Regions from separate parts of the Nocardia sp. 348MFTsu5.1 genome, predicted to be linked through region 1. Evidence: riboswitches for the same ligand, from Rfam matches in the RefSeq annotation. Region 1 holds a riboswitch; the other holds the start of a gene.

Region 1 (7,766 bases):
CATCACCGTCATCCTGGCCCTCGGCTTCGCTCAGACGTTTGCCACCAATCGGGGATCGACCCTGGTCCCCGGATTCGGCGGCAAGCGACCTGACATGACGATGCCGACCGGCGCAATCCACGTCGATCCCACCGTGCGGGAGTCGTGGAACAAGAACACACGGAAAAAGGGTGCTCGCGGAGAATGAGTTTGTCGACCGGCGAAAAGAAGTTCGCCATCATCACGGCGATCGTGGCCGTTCTCTTTGTCGCCATTGTCGGTGGCACCGTCGCGGCGTTGACCGTGGATCACGAGAGCAGCGATGTCCCGTACCTTCAGGTGGCCAGCGGCAGCGAACTCGTGCGCGTCGACCCGCTCAAGTACTGCACCATCGACCTGAACAGCTGCGAAGGTTCACTCGACGATCCGTCGTCACGTGTCCCGGTGGCCGTCGGGGACAGCGCCATGGTTTCCGTCTCGGAGGAGCTCTCCGTCGGCCCGTGGAACCTGATTGCGATCTATCTGACCGAAAACGGCCTGGAGGGATCTGCGACGTCGTACTCCAGTGGATCCAAACGCACCATCACCTTGCCGTCGACCAAGGACCGGATACTGGCCGGGTTCGAGGTCCAGCAACCATCGCAGATCGAGGTTCAGGGTGAGGGATTCATCCAGCGGGGGTTGTGGAGTGTGGACACCCGTCCGGACGGCGTCGAGGTTCCCGCAACCGGGTAGGTCAGACCTACCCGGTCGGGTCACCTCAGGATTCGAGTTCGCGGGCCACGGCCCGGACAACCTCTGAAATACGTTGTGAGGTCTTGCGATCGGGGTAGCGCCCCTTGCGCAGATCCGGCTGGACCTTGCCCTCGAGCAGGGTGATCAGATCGGCGACCATTCCGTGGAGTTCGTCGGTGGTATGCCGCCGGGGCTGCTCTTTACGGGCTTCCCTGTTGTTCTTGGCAACGCTGGGCGCCGGGTCGAGAACCTTCACCGTGAGTGCCTGTGGCCCGCGGCGACCCGCGGCCATACCGAACTCGACCTTCTGGCCGGGCTTGAGCGCCTCGGTTCCAGCGGGGAGCGCTGACGAACGTACATAGACGTCTTCGCCATCATCTTGCGAGAGAAAGCCGAAGCCCTTCTCCGCGTCGTACCACTTCACCTTGCCGGTAGGCACTGTGCACACCCATCTGTTCGCGTCGACCAAAACGAAAGCGCCCGCTGTGACAGTTCGGTCCAGCAGACGCGTTCGCCAGTCTAGCGCCTCGCCCACGGCGCTGACACCGGGGCTTTTTCACGCGAAGCGGCACTGCACTACCGTTGATCACATGCGCAAAGGCGAAGGCACCCTGCTACTACGGGTCGCGGTGGGATTGTTTGCGATCGGGCTCATCGCGCTGATCGTGTTGTTCCTCGCCGAGCCGATCACCGGGGAAACCGCTCCCCTCTTCGTCTATCTGCTCACCATGTGTGCGCCTCTGGGATTTTTGTGCGGGCTGATTTTTGCCCTGCGATCAGGCCGCCGGGCCAAACGGGAAGCCGATCGATCCGGCGATGACGACACCGCCCAACTAGAGTGACGCTCGAGATGAGCCTTCATATTGACGGAACCCTGACACCCACCAGCGATGGTTCGGCCCTGCGGCGTGCCTACAGCTGTTTTCCCACCGGCGTGGTCGCCGTATGCCATCAGAACGGTGGCGACCCGATCGGCATCGCGGCGAGTTCATTTGCCACCGTGTCACTCGATCCGCCACTGGTCTCGCTGTGTGTGCAGAACGAGTCGAGCACATGGCCCAAGCTGCATTCGGCGCCCGTGCTCGGAGTGTCCGTGTTCGCACACGACCAGGAACCCGAATGCAAGCAGCTGGCCGGCCCGGCCGAGAAACGATTCGACGGACTCGACCTCGAAACCACTGACGACGGTGCACTTTTCATCGGTGGCGCGGTCGCGCAACTCGCCTGCGAGATCTACAACGAGATCCCCGCCGGCGACCACAGCCTGGTGCTCCTCAAGGTGCTGGCATTGCGCGCCGACACCGATCACGAGCCGCTGGTGTTCCACGCCAGCACCTTCCGCGCACTACAGCGTCGCGCCTGACCTTTACGCTCGGCAAACTCACCCGCGACCGACTCGGGTGACCGGCAGTGGGCAATGAAACGTAGGCTGGAGTCTGTGACAGCCATCGCACTCGGTATGCCGACCGGCCCCAAGGGTCGCCCGGAGACAATGACCGATGCCGTCATGCCCACATCCGGGCCGATGATCGACACCTTCGGACGGGCGGTGCGCGATCTTCGCGTGTCGGTGACCGACCGGTGCAACCTCCGGTGCACCTACTGCATGCCCGCCGAGGGCCTCGACTGGCTCGACAAGGCCGACGTTCTCACCGCCGGCGAGATCATCCGGCTCGTCCGGATCGCGGTCCGTGAGCTCGGTGTCCGTGCGGTGCGATTCACTGGCGGCGAACCGTTGCTGCGCAAGGACCTGACCGAGATCATCAGTGCCGTCGCAGCTTTGGATCCCCGTCCCGAGATCGCGCTGACCACCAACGGCCTCAGCCTGGCCCGCAGCGCCGAGGCTCTTGCCGACGCCGGACTCGATCGGGTCAACATCTCCCTCGACACCGTCGACGCGGCCCGCTTCGCCGCCATCACCCGGCGTGATCGCCTCCCCGATGTGCTGGCCGGCCTGGCCGCGGCTCGCGCAGCCGGTCTGTCGCCCGTCAAGGTGAACGCCGTCCTCGACCCCGAGACGGGCCTGTCCGATGCCACCGGCCTCCTGAAGTTCTGTCTGGATGAAGGCTACGAACTCCGGATCATCGAACAGATGCCGCTCGACGCCGAGCATCACTGGTCCCGGACCACGATGATCACCGCCGATCAGATCCTCGAAACGCTGCGGGCCGACTTCGATCTGCGACCCGATACCGCACCCCGAGGCGCCGCGCCTGCGCAGCGGTGGATCGTGGACGGCTACCGCACACCAGACGGCAAACCGGCCCGCGTCGGCATCATCGCCTCGGTGACGCGGCCGTTCTGCGGCGACTGCGACCGCACCCGCCTGACCGCCGACGGGCAGCTTCGCAACTGCCTGTTCGCCGCGTCAGAGACCGATATCCGAACTTTGCTACGGTCAACCGAGTATTCAGATCAGGACATCGCATTGCGCTGGCGGCAGGCGACCTGGAGCAAGCTGCCCGGTCACGGGGTCAATGAACCCGGGTTCCTCCAGCCCTCGCGGCCCATGTCGGCGATCGGGGGCTGAGCGTGGAGATCTGCGTCCGATTTTTCGCCGCGGCGCAAGCGGCCGCCGGTGTCGAGCAGATGGTGATCCACCTCACTGACAAAGCGACGCTGGCCGATCTGGAAATTGAATTGAGTCAATCGAATCCGCGATTGGCTGAAGTGTTGCAACGATGCTCATATCTGCATGAGTCGATCGCGGTCCGCGATCGGTCACGCACACTCTCCGGCGGCGACACCGTCGATGTTCTGCCGCCGTTTGCCGGCGGTTGATCCGCCGGTCACCCGACCGCATTGCTGGACATCTGACCCACTGGCACCTGTCATCCCATCGAACGATGCTGTGATGTTACTCACATAACGGTTCGATCACGGAACGGACACAGGTCGACACTCATAGCGATGAGCAGCAGAAACGCCAAATCGGGGCCAAAAGTCACTTCGGACACCCAATTGGGAGCCTCGCGGAAGTGTGTGCGCAACGCGAATTAACACGTAGCGTCTCACTCGGCCGAACTGATCGGCCAGATTGCAACTGAATATTCTCGGATCGCCGCGCCCAACCTCGTCCCGCGTTCCGAGAAACTCCAAACGTATTTCAGGGACGAGGGCGGGGGACCCAAACATCTCCTGGAGATCACTGGATTCCCGCGGTCGAAGGCGGTCAACGCCTGCGACCAACGAAATCCTTGGGGTGTAGTTCCGCACAGCGGAACCGAGCAACCTCTCGCTCGAACCCGACAGCTGACTTCGTAGGCGCGTGGAGAGAGGAAGTAACCTTATGTCCGGACGTCATCGTCAGTCGACCACCACTGGTCGCACCTTCGCCAAAATCGCTCTCACCTCTGCCGTCATCGGCGGCGGTGCCGGCCTCGCCTTTGCAGGCGGCGGCAACGCCGGAGCAGCCACCGACGCAGAGTGGGACCAGGTCGCACAGTGCGAGTCGGGTGGCAACTGGGCCATCAACACCGGCAACGGCTACCAGGGCGGCCTGCAGTTCTCCCCGAGCACTTGGACCGCCAACGGCGGCGGCGAGTTCGCCTCGAGCGCAGACCAGGCCACCAAAGAGCAGCAGATCACTGTCGCCGAGCGTGTCCTCGCCTCGCAGGGCAAGGGCGCATGGCCCAGCTGTGGAACCGGCCTGAGCGGCGCCACCCAGCGCGAGGCCCCGGCTCCGACCGCGGCTCCGAGCCTGGAGATCCCGGCCGTGCCCGAGCTCCCCAACCTGGCCGCGCAAACCGACGACGTCGTCGCTCAGATCAAGGCCGCGATCAACGATCCCGCGCTGCACGATCTGCTCGATCAGGCGAACGCACAGGGTGACCTGACCGCTGATCAGCTCGCGCTGTTCAACGAGTACAAGGGCTACCTCCCCGCTTCCTGATCCTCGATCAGGAGCCAGCAGACGAAGGACCCCACACGCGACGCAACGTCCGTGTGGGGTCCTTTTCCAATTCCTGGGCGGTCGCCGGCCGCCAACTCCCGGCCACTAGCTCACAGTGGGCGCCGGGAACAGACTCTCCGCCAGGGTGATGTCGCCATCGGCCTCGTCGACGAAGTCACCCGCGCACTGACCGGACAGTGCGCCGGATACCGCATCGATCACCCGGGTGTCGGCGGGCTCCCCCTCATGGACGAGATTCTCGATCGGCGCGAGCCGGCACTGTCCACCGTCGAGGCGTCCATCGGCCGGCTCCTCATCGCTGCGGATCGACACGTAGCCGGTGTCGCCCGGTGTGTCGTCTCCGGCGTTGAGTTCGGCGATGAACGGGGTGATCGGGCATCCGTCGAAACCGAAGCCCGGCAGTTGGACGCAGCCGCCCGGAGAGCCGTATTGAGGGGTCCCGATCGCGATGTAGGTGTCGACGATGTCGGTGCCGTCGAGCGTTTTGAGATACCGACGCGACGACAACCCGCCGTAGCTGTGGGCCACGATCGACAGGGATTCCACTTCGACGCCTTCGGTCGCCCGATCAACCGCCCTGGCGATCACAGCGGAGTCGGCGACGAGATCGAGACCGTTGACGTCAACGGCGTGTACCACGTAGCCCTCCCCTGCCAGTTGTGCTGCCATCTCGTCGAATTGATCAAGACTCGACGTTCCGGGCCCCGCCTGCTGGCCGGGTACCAACATGACGATCCGCCGGCCGGGCTCCGGAGTACCGGGTTCCGTATTCGCCGTCGCCAGAGGTACTGCGATCGGCCAGACGGCACACAGCGTCGCGGCCACCGACACGCACGCGAGGCGTCTCACCGGGACGTGGTGAGCGACTCGACGAGTTCACCGGAGCGAATCGCCAGGTTCGACAGCAAGGTGGATGTAAGGCCGTGGGTGTGCTCGGTGTTGCCCTGAAGGTAGATCGCGCCACCGACCCGATCGCTCGTCAGCACGCGGTAGTCCCGCGAGACCAGCGGCCGACCCTGATCATCGGTTTCACATTCCTGACCCAGTGGGCCGAGGAGGTCGGTGAGACGGGTCGGGCGGAATCCGGTGGCGAAGATGATTGCGTCGCAATCGATGTCGTCGATCTCCTGGCTCGGTCGATGGCTGATCCGTACCGAGACTCCCGAGTCCGTGTCGAGGATCTTGCTGACCTCGGACGCACCGCGGACGAACAGCCGGCGATTGCCGCTGACCCGCTCCTGGTACTCCCGCCGGTACAGTTCCTCGATCAAGGGGAGGTCGACCGCCGAGTAGTTGGTGCCTCGGTGGTAGTCGAGAAGTTGCTGGCGAAGGTCCGCCCCGGACCGGTGGAAGTCCGCCACCGCTTCCGCATCAAAGATGCGGTTGGCGTACGGGCTGTCGTCGGCCGGCGTGTAGCCGTACTTTCCGAAGACCGCATGGATCTCGGACCGCGGATAAGCGTCGTGCAGGTGTGCCGTGACCTCGGCGGCACTCTGTCCGGCACCGACGACAACAAACCTGTGGTGCCTTTGCTCGGGCAGCGCGCGCAGATGGTCGAGCAGTTGATGGTTGTGGAACACGCGGGTACTCGACTCGACACCGTCGGGCAGATTGGCGGTGAATCCGGCAGCGACAACAAGATTGCGTCCCCGGATGGAGGGCCGGCCCGCGACCTGCACCTCGAAGAACTCGCCGTCCCACGTCACACCGCGGGCCTCTGCACCAAAATCGACATCGGCGTCGACCTTGTCGGCCGCCCATTCCAGGTAGTCGTGGAACTCCACCCGGGCCGGGAAGAAGCTCTGGTGATTGATGAAGTGGGACAACCTGTCCCGCTGCGACAGATAGTTGAGGAACGAGTACTCGCTGCATGCGTTGCGTTGCGTGACCAGGTCTTTGAGGAATGAGATCTGCATCGTCGTGCCGGGCAACAACATTCCCCGGTGCCAGCCGAAACGGGACTGCTTCTCCACGAAGCGAGCCGCGATCTGATGCTCTGGATCCACCGACCGATTGTGTTCTTCGATCGCGATCGCCAATGCGAGGTTCGATGGACCGAAACCCACGCCCACCACGTCAACCACGTCCACAACGTCCACAACCGAACCATCGTCGATCGCCATTGTCATTCCTTCCTGGACGGGCCCGGCTTCGACCGCCACCGCGTCGAGCCACACCCCGACCACGGGCTCGGCCGCCAGATTCACAAAATCCGCACCCGGCGAGCCGGCAGTCCGCCACTTCTCGACCAGCGACATCAGGCGGATCGAATCGAGGCCGGCATCAAGCAGATTCGTATCGTCGGTCAGCTCTTCCGGTGCCACACCGAGTAGTTCGGCGATGTCCGCGACGATGTTCTCCCTGGACAACACAATGGAACCGCTCACGTCACTCCCCCTTGTTCATTTCCGTCATCGCGTTCATCGCGCAGGTTCCGGCTGTGGAGTGCGTTGTTCGTTCTTCGAGATCTTGCCCACCGAGGTGCGCGGGAACTCCGTGACGAACTCGACGACATCGGGGATCTTGTACGCGGCCAGTTCCCGTTCACGCAGAAACCGCCTGATCTCGAGCGAACTCGGCGGCGTGGCAGCGTATTCGGTCCGCAACACCACGTATGCCTTGCTCCGCTCGCCGAGATACTCGTCGGGGATACCGACCACCGACACGTCGTGCACCCAATCGTGCGCGAGCAGGTGATTCTCGACCTCTTCGGGTGCGATCTTCTCCCCGCCGCGGTTGATCTGGTCTTTGGCCCGTCCCACCACGGTGAGGTAGCCGCGCTCGTCTCGGGTCACGATGTCACCGGTGCGGTAGAAGCCGTCGGCGGTAAACGATTTCGCATTGTGTTCGGCTGCCCGGTAGTAGCCACGGATCGTGTAGGGCCCACGTGTCAGCAGGTGTCCGGCATGACCTGCCGGTAGATCGCGGTCGTTGTCATCGACGATGCGGACCTCATCGGCCTCCGAGATCGGACGCCCCTGTGTGGTGGTCACCGTGGTGGCCTCGTCGTCGAGGCGGGTGTAGTTGACCAGGCCCTCGGCCATACCGAACACCTGCTGCAGTCGGGCACCGAGGTCGGCCTCGATACGTTCGGCAGCGCTCTGACTGAACTTGGCCCCGCCCACCTGGATCGTCTGCA
Region 2 (7,766 bases), on a different contig from region 1:
GGGGGGCGAGGTCAAAGAGGTCCTCGCCCTCGCCGCGCAGGACCACTATCGACGCGTTTCTGCGGATGTTCCGGGCACGGTCGAGATCGGGCCGGGCCAGGAGTTCGTGGCGCTGGCGCGGGTGCAGTTGATCGATGCACTCCATGTGTCGCAAGAGCGGTCGCGGATGGCGGGACTCGCGCAGCGCCACGATGGAACAGTCCTTGCCTGGCAAGTGCTGCAGGCTCGATAGCGCCTGAGCCGGATTGGCGGGGAAACCTCGTTGCTCGTTCCGATGGGGCAGTGGATAGTCTTTTCGCGTGACCCACTCCGATGCGCAGGCCCGCAGCTGGCCGCAGGTACTAGGAGTCCTGGCCGACGGCCGGGACCTGACCACCGACGGTGCCGAGTGGGCGATGAACGAGATCATGTCGGACAACGCGACGCCGGCGCAGATCGCGGCATTCGGTGTGGCATTGAAGATCAAGGGCCCCGTCGCGGCCGAATTGCGTGGCCTGGCCGACGCGATGCTCAGCCATTCGACGGTGGTCCCGACCTCAGTGGCGTGTGTCGACATCGTCGGTACAGGCGGTGATCGCTCCAACACCGTGAACATCTCGACGATGACCTCTGTTGTGGTCGCGGCCGCGGGCGTCCCGGTGGTCAAACACGGCAACCGGGCCGCGACCTCGAAGAGCGGCGGCGCCGACGTCCTCGAGGCACTGGGCGTGAACATTGCCCTCGCGGCCGACGGTGTCTCCCGTTGTGTCGCCGAAGTCGGGATCGGGTTCTGCTTTGCACCTGTCTTCCACCCGGCACTGCGTTTTGCTGCCGCACCCCGCAAAGAGATCGGGATCCCCACTGTTTTCAATGTGCTGGGGCCGCTGACCAATCCGGCGCGTCCGACCAGCGGGCTGGTGGGTTGTGCGTTCGCCGACCTGGCGCCGGTGCTCGCACAGACCTTCGTCGAGCGTGGCGACTCGGTCCTGGTTGTCCGTGGTGATGACGGTCTCGACGAATTGACCACCACGTCGACCTCCACCGTGTGGCAGGCCTTCGGTGGTTCAGTGCGCAAGCAGACCGTGGATCCGACCGTTCTCGGGTTGGCCCGGGTGGAGCTGTCGGCGCTGCAGGGTGGGGATGCCGAGCACAATGCCCGCGTGGCGCGGGAGATCTTTGCCGGTCAGGCCGGGCCCGTCCGGGATGCTGTGCTGCTCAACGCCGCCGGCGCCCTGACCGCGTACCGTCCGCAACCGGATGTGGACCTGCACGACCAGTTGCGTGAGCACCTGGCCGTGGCCGCGGCAGCGATCGATTCGGGCGCCACCACGGCACTGCTCGCCGACTGGGTGCGCGTCAGCAACTCCTGACGACACCGGCAGCCCTGCTATCACTCGCCGATGGAGAATCCGGCGTCGATGTCGGCGCTCGAATAGCTTTTGAACGCGATGTGGGTGGCCGTGTGCTTGACGCCGGGGAGTCGACTGATGGCCGAGGTGACCACGTCGGCGATCTCGGCGTGGTCCCGGACCCGGATCTTTGCGATCAGATCGACGTCGCCGGCACACGAATAGACCTCGGTCACGCCGGAGATATCGGCAACCGCCTGTGCGGTTTCGGGGATCTGGTGGACGTCGGTCTGAATCAGCACGATCGCAGTAATCATGCAATCAGATTAGATCCGCATCGAGCTCGATGGTGCGATGTGCCGAACCGACGAGCTCGCGCCACTGTGCCCACCTCCCGGCCCCGTGGCGCGGGAGACTGAAACCGCTTGTGGCGCAGACAATTCGAACGCCCGGGCTGGTGAGCCAGCGGAAGATGAGCGCGGTTTCCTCCGGCGGGGCGCCGCAGAGCGGCCCGGGTGTGGGGATGACCGTCTCGGCGGAGGCGGCCAGCAACTCGACCACCGGCATCGGTGGGACTCCACGGACCGCGACCCCGGCACTGGCCAGGCGCCCATGCCGGATGACGGCCAGATCCCATCCACCGCGACCGTCGGGTGCCGCGGCGACGAGTTCGGAGATCCGTGCCAGTGCGGCGAGGCGTTGGCAGCGTTCGAGGTGGGCGATGAGCTGATCCAGCCTGTCGCGTAGCCGGGCGGCGTTCTCGAACAACTCGGCATCGGCCAGTGCCGTGAGTCGATCCAGCGCAGCCAGAACGGGTGCATCGCTGCGCCCGGAGAACAGGTCGGCCACCGCCTGTGCCCGGGGGCCGTAGGTGTCGGCATCTGCCGATCGAGAACTCGCGCCGTGACAGCCGCCGACAATTCGCCGGCCGTCGGCACCGACTTCACACCGATGCAGCCCGGACGCGCGCAACGGTGTCCGGCAGGTGCGCAGCTCACAGAGCTCCGAGATGAGGTCGGCGATGTCGGATGCAACGGCTCGCGATCGGACGGGACCCAGTGCGGCCGGAGTGGGGGTGCGGCTGACCTTCAGACGCGGGAAGGGCTCATCGGTGAGGCAGAGCCACCAACCACGGTGCGGAAACTTGGACCGCCGGTTGTACGGCGGGGCATGGGCTCCGAGTAGCCGTAGTTCTCGCACCCCGGCCTCGATGCGATGTGCGCATTGCACGTGATCGACGCGCGTGGCCAACTCCACCATCTCGCGGATGCGGGTGCGGGTTTCCGACCCGGTGAAATAGCTGCGCACGCGCCGCCGTAGATCGACCGCTGTCCCTATATATAGGACCTCGTCTGACGGGCCGCGGAAAAGGTAGACGCCGGGCTCGGATGGCAGGTGGTCGGACAGGGTCCTCTTACTGCGGGTGGCGGCGGAAATCCCGGGCAGATAGTCGCGAAGTTCTCTATATGTATGGATGCCCTGGTTGCCCACCCGTTCGAAGAGTCGGTGCAACACCTCTACGGTCGCGCGGGCATCGTCGAGCGCCCGGTGGGTGGGCCGGGTCTGAACGGCGAACAGCTCCGCGAGTGCCGACAGTTTCACCGTTGGCGCCTCCTCGCGCGTCAGCACCCTCCGGGCGAGCTTCACCGTGCAGAGCACCCGGTGAAAATTCCACGGATGGCCGAGGTCGGTGGCGGCAGCCCGGAGGAATCCGGTGTCGAAGCGGGCGTTGTGCGCCACGATCACCGAATCCTGGGCGAATTCGAGGAATGCGGGCAGCACCTGATCGATGGTCGGTGCGCGATAGACCATCGCTTCGGTGATCCCGGTCAGTCGGACGATGTGCGGCGGGATGCCCCGGCGCGGATCGACGAGGGTTGCGAAATCGCCGAGCACTTCGCCGCCGCGGATCTTGACCGCACCTATTTCTGTGATCCGGTCGTCGGTGGGGCTGCCGCCGGTGGTCTCGAGGTCGACGACCACAAATGTGGTCTCGCGTAGCGGTAGGTCGTCCGGATGTGCCAGAAACGGGTCATCAAACGACAGTTGCGCCCCAGCGGCCTCACCAACACCAATCACAACGGGAACACTAGTTCGATGGTCTGACACGTTCTGCGATGTTTCGGTAACGGGCGGGCGGGTACCCGGTTCGAGATGTGATGTCGGAGGGTGCCGCTAGCGTCGCGATCGACGTAACAAAAGTCGGCTTCATCTCGCTCCGGGTAAACCCTTAGGGCCCCTGAGACCGAGATGAGTGACCCAATGAGACGGAGATCACATTGCTCATCGAATGCAGCACCTGCCCGGGCCATCCAGTCGCGTGTGACGGCTGCATGATGACCGTTTTCATGGGCCCGGTAGGGGTCCGGAGCAGCGACAATACGGAAGTTCGCTGTGATGAATTCGTTATTAACGACGAGGCTCGCATCGAAGAAGCGGTCGCGCTGTTCCGTGCCGCCGGGATGCTCCCGAAGTCTGATACTCACGATCATCGAAAAGCTGTCGATGCAGGTCGGGGCCGCTTCTCGGGTGAAAATCAGCAACAATTGTGGGCTGTGTAACACGACACGCCGGTAGGGCCCTGTAGTCCTACCGGTAGACATACGCCGCCAGGGTTTCGTAACCTTCCTGAGACCTTACGAAAGCGTTTACTCCACCCGGAGTGAATCGTGAGGTCGCCGCTTAATCACCAAAACGGTGAACCGGGGAACCATCTGATGCGACCACAAGTCCGCATCCGGGGTGAATCCCACCGAACCCTGAGGTCTCGACAGACCTCGCGGGTTCACCGGGTAGGGCCATCTTCCGGCCCGAATCCGACAGCTAACTCGGTCAGCGGATAGGGAAGAAACAAGGAGACCTCGCTTCGTGGCGAAACATCGTTTGAACAAAGAAAGCCGTGGTGCCAAGAGCGCCCGCGGTGCTCTCATTGCCGGCTCGATCACTCTCGGCACCCTGGGAATCGCCGCAGCGCCTGCCTTCGCCGCACCGGTGACCGTTCCCGGTGTCGGAACGTTCGACATCCCGGGTGTGACCCCGGACCAGATTCCGAATGAACTCAAGCCGGAGAACTTCCTTCCCGGCCTCGCCGCTGCACCCGCGCCTGTCAAGACTGCCGGTGAGGTCGCTGCAGACGCCGCAATCAGCAAGATCGGTTCGCCGTATGTCTACGGTGCAGCCGGCCCCGACGCCTTCGATTGCTCGGGCCTCGTCTACTGGGCGCACAAGCAGGCCGGTCAGACCATTCCTCGTGACAGCTACGGCCAGCTCGGCGGAGGCACCAGCGTCAGCGCTGCGGACGCCCAGCCCGGCGACGTCGTGATCTACAGCGGTGGCGGCCACGCCGGCATCTATGTCGGTGGCGGCGAAGTTGTGCACTCGTCGACCGAAGGTGTGCCGGTCGCGCGGATGGCTCTCAATGGCATGTCGATTGTCGACATCCGCCACTACTGAGCAACAGAACTGAATGCAAGACAGAACTGAATAGAGCCATTGGGCGGGTCCGCGATGATGCGGTCCCGCCCGACGGCATCGAGCCACCTGTACGGCGATGAGGCCGGGCGATTTCTATCGCCCACCGATGCGCTGTGTAGCCTGGCCGGGTTGGTCTTTTGCAGTACACAGGGGAGTCGGTTCGATGGGTGACCGCCATCGACCGGGTTTGTGAACATCGGTCAAGAGGAGTTGTCAGAGTCGTGGTGCGTGAGGGATATGCCGCCGTGATGCGGACTGCGGTGGCCGGCATGGTCGTCACATTGGCCGTTGCGTTTGGCGCGGGGGCGCCGGCGGGTGCGGAGCCTGCGCCTCAGAGCCCCGACGTGATGCTCGCCGATTACACGAAACTCGGGCGGGAAGCCGAGCAGGCGACCGAGGCGATCCACAACACCGCAATCGAACTGGGCAAGCAGCGCGATGCCGTCGCAGTGGCGACCACCGACACCGACGCGGCCGAGGCCAACCTCGTTGCACTCGACAAAAAGGCCGAAGAATTGCAGGGCGCCGTCGATGCCCTCGTCACTTCCAGTTACAAAGGCGCACGCGTCAACCGCCTCTACGCCGTGCTGGTCAGTGATTCACCGCAGTCGCTCCTCGATCAGATGTCCGGCCTGGAGATGATCTCGCGCCAGACAGTCGAGGACGTCAAGAAGTTCACCGAGGCGAAGACCACAGCCGAAGAGGCCAAGAAGGCCGCGGTTGATGCGAAGGTCAAGGCCGAAGCGGCCGTCGCGACCGCCGAGAAGACCAGTGCGGACCTGCAGGCCCAGCAGAGTGAGCGCGTTTTCAAGGCGACCGAGATCCGGGCCATGTACCAGGCCCTCACCGGCAAGCAGCTCGCCGAGCTCGCCGGTGCCAGCGTCGACTTCGACCCCAAGCTACTTCCCGCCGGCACCGCACCCGAAGTGATCGCGGTGCGTGCGGCGATGACCCGGATCGGTGATCCGTACGTGTGGGGCGCCACCGGCCCCGACCAGTTCGACTGCTCCGGCTTGATGGTCTGGGCATACAAGCAGGCCGGCAAGACATTGCCGCGATCGAGCCAGGCCCAACTCGGCGGTGGAACCGAGGTCTCCCGCGACGACATGCGGCCCGGCGACCTGATCATCTATTACCCCGACGCCTCTCACGTGGGTATGTACGTCGGCAATGGATACGTGATCCATGCGTCCACCTTCGGTGTGCCGGTGGCGGTGGTCCCGGTCGACAAGGCCGGCCCGTTCAACTCGGCCCGCCGGTACTGATCATCGCGGTGCGTAAACGGGGCCACGGTGCCCTGGCTCCACGGACTCGACGGATCGTTTGCGCGGCGCTCGCCGTGGTGCTCGTTGCAATGGTGGTGATTGCGGCCGCCGTCGTGTTTCGCGATTCTTCCGACGAGTCGGCCGCCCAGACGAGTGTGTCCAGCACCCGGCCCGAGAATCCGTATGAGCAGGGACGAACGCTCGGCGTCACCCAGACTCTGCAGGCCTACACCGATGCGCTGCGTCGTGCCGACCCGGAAGCCGCGCTGGCCCAGCTGGACCCGTCCGCCGATGCCGCATTGCGCACCGAGACCGAGATCAGCGCCGCCGGAGTCAGTGATTTGCCGCTGACCACGTTTGAATACCGTCTCGCCGACACCCGCGACTTCGAACAGCTGGTGCCGGCGCAGGTCCAGGAGACACTGGATGCGGCCGGCAGCATCGATTCGTGGGTCGCGCCGGTACAGCTGCGCTACGCCTACGCAGGGATCGATTCGGTGGCCGTGGTCGTGGACATCCCGATGGTCATGGCCCGGTATCCCGACGGCTGGCGGATCGTGGCCGAAGCCGCTCCGTTGTTCGGTCAGACGCCGGCACCCGGGCAGGTGTGGCAGTTCCCGGATCCCAGTGCCCAGGAGGTCGCCACGAGTCCCGGCGAGTCGCTGGTGCTCACCAACGGCACCGACCGTGGATTCGCCGACGACATCGCGGGTCAACTCCCCGCCGCGGTCAGTGCCGTCAACCGGTTCTGGGGTACGAAGTGGCCGCAGAGCGTCGGTGTGATCGCGGCGGAGACCGACGACGAGTTCCGCTCGATCACCGGTGCCGGTGCCGATGATGCCGGCGCCGCCGCCGCGGTCACGGTCTTCGCCGGAATCGACCGGTCCGAGGGCGCGGCACCCACCGCCGTCGGACAACGTGTTGTGTTCACTCCGCAAGCGGCACAACTGGATTCGGCAAACCTGGCGGTGATCCTGCGCCATGAGGTGTTTCACATCGCGGCCCGGGCGGTGACCGCGGAGAACGCCGCCATCTGGATCACCGAAGGCGTCGCGGAGTACGTCGGCCGCCAGGGCACCTACACCGACCTCTCGCAGGCTGCGCCGGCATTGGCCGAGGCGATCGCGACCACCGGGCCACCGGAAGACCTGCCCAGCGACGCCGGTTTCGCGCCGAGCAACCCCGATGCCGCCGTGTCGTATCAGTCGGCCTGGTCGGTGGCAGCCTTCATCGCCGAAAAGTTCGGCGAGGACAAGCTGCGGAACTTCTATGTGGCACTCGCCGGCGCCGACAAACCGGTGGAACCGGCTTTGGTGGTCGCTGCCCAGGACACCGCGTCACAGGTGGTCCTGAAAATCCCGCGCGAAGAACTGGTGCGGCAATGGCGCGATTGGCTCACCGCGCAGATACGGTGAGCTGATGCACCGGACCCTGTTGGTCACCAACGACTTTCCACCCCGGCAAGGGGGAATCCAGTCGTACCTGCAGAATCTGGTCGACCGGCTTCCGGCCCGCGACATCGTCGTCTACGCACCGCGCTGGCGGGGCGACAGTCACATCCGGTTCGATGCGCAGCAGCCCTATGAGGTTGTCCGCCATCCGACGACGTTGATGCTGCCGACCCCGATGGTCGCCCATCGGGCCGCCGAATTGGTACGGGCCCACCAGGTGGACACGGTGTGGTTCGGTGCGGCCGCGC

The links. A riboswitch is a leader RNA that binds a small molecule or an ion and turns the genes downstream of it on or off. The one in region 1 is predicted to bind cyclic di-AMP.
Region 2: another riboswitch for cyclic di-AMP. It lies ahead of H290_RS0105385 (C40 family peptidase); the one in region 1 lies ahead of H290_RS0100645 (transglycosylase family protein).

The regions. Positions count from the first base shown of each region.
Region 1 is NZ_KB911509.1:132,774-140,539, forward strand. Features, by position in the region: gene H290_RS27385 (MFS transporter) at 1-187, shown strand, start outside; gene H290_RS27390 (DUF2771 family protein) at 184-714, shown strand; gene H290_RS0100620 (cold-shock protein) at 740-1,153, opposite strand; gene H290_RS27395 (hypothetical protein) at 1,305-1,556, shown strand; gene H290_RS0100630 (flavin reductase family protein) at 1,565-2,077, shown strand; gene moaA (GTP 3',8-cyclase MoaA) at 2,153-3,244, shown strand; gene H290_RS0100640 (MoaD/ThiS family protein) at 3,247-3,495, shown strand; cyclic di-AMP (ydaO/yuaA leader) riboswitch at 3,798-3,997, shown strand; gene H290_RS0100645 (transglycosylase family protein) at 4,004-4,606, shown strand; gene H290_RS27400 (triacylglycerol lipase) at 4,712-5,476, opposite strand; gene H290_RS0100655 (SidA/IucD/PvdA family monooxygenase) at 5,473-7,014, opposite strand; gene H290_RS0100660 ((2,3-dihydroxybenzoyl)adenylate synthase) at 7,048-7,766, opposite strand, start outside.
Region 2 is NZ_KB911510.1:436,500-444,265, forward strand. Features, by position in the region: gene H290_RS0105360 (hypothetical protein) at 1-232, shown strand, start outside; gene trpD (anthranilate phosphoribosyltransferase) at 300-1,349, shown strand; gene H290_RS0105370 (Lrp/AsnC family transcriptional regulator) at 1,370-1,645, opposite strand; gene H290_RS0105375 (DEDD exonuclease domain-containing protein) at 1,650-3,407, opposite strand; cyclic di-AMP (ydaO/yuaA leader) riboswitch at 3,998-4,181, shown strand; gene H290_RS0105385 (C40 family peptidase) at 4,197-4,781, shown strand; gene H290_RS0105390 (C40 family peptidase) at 5,051-6,067, shown strand; gene H290_RS0105395 (hypothetical protein) at 6,142-7,482, shown strand; gene H290_RS0105400 (glycosyltransferase family 4 protein) at 7,487-7,766, shown strand, end outside.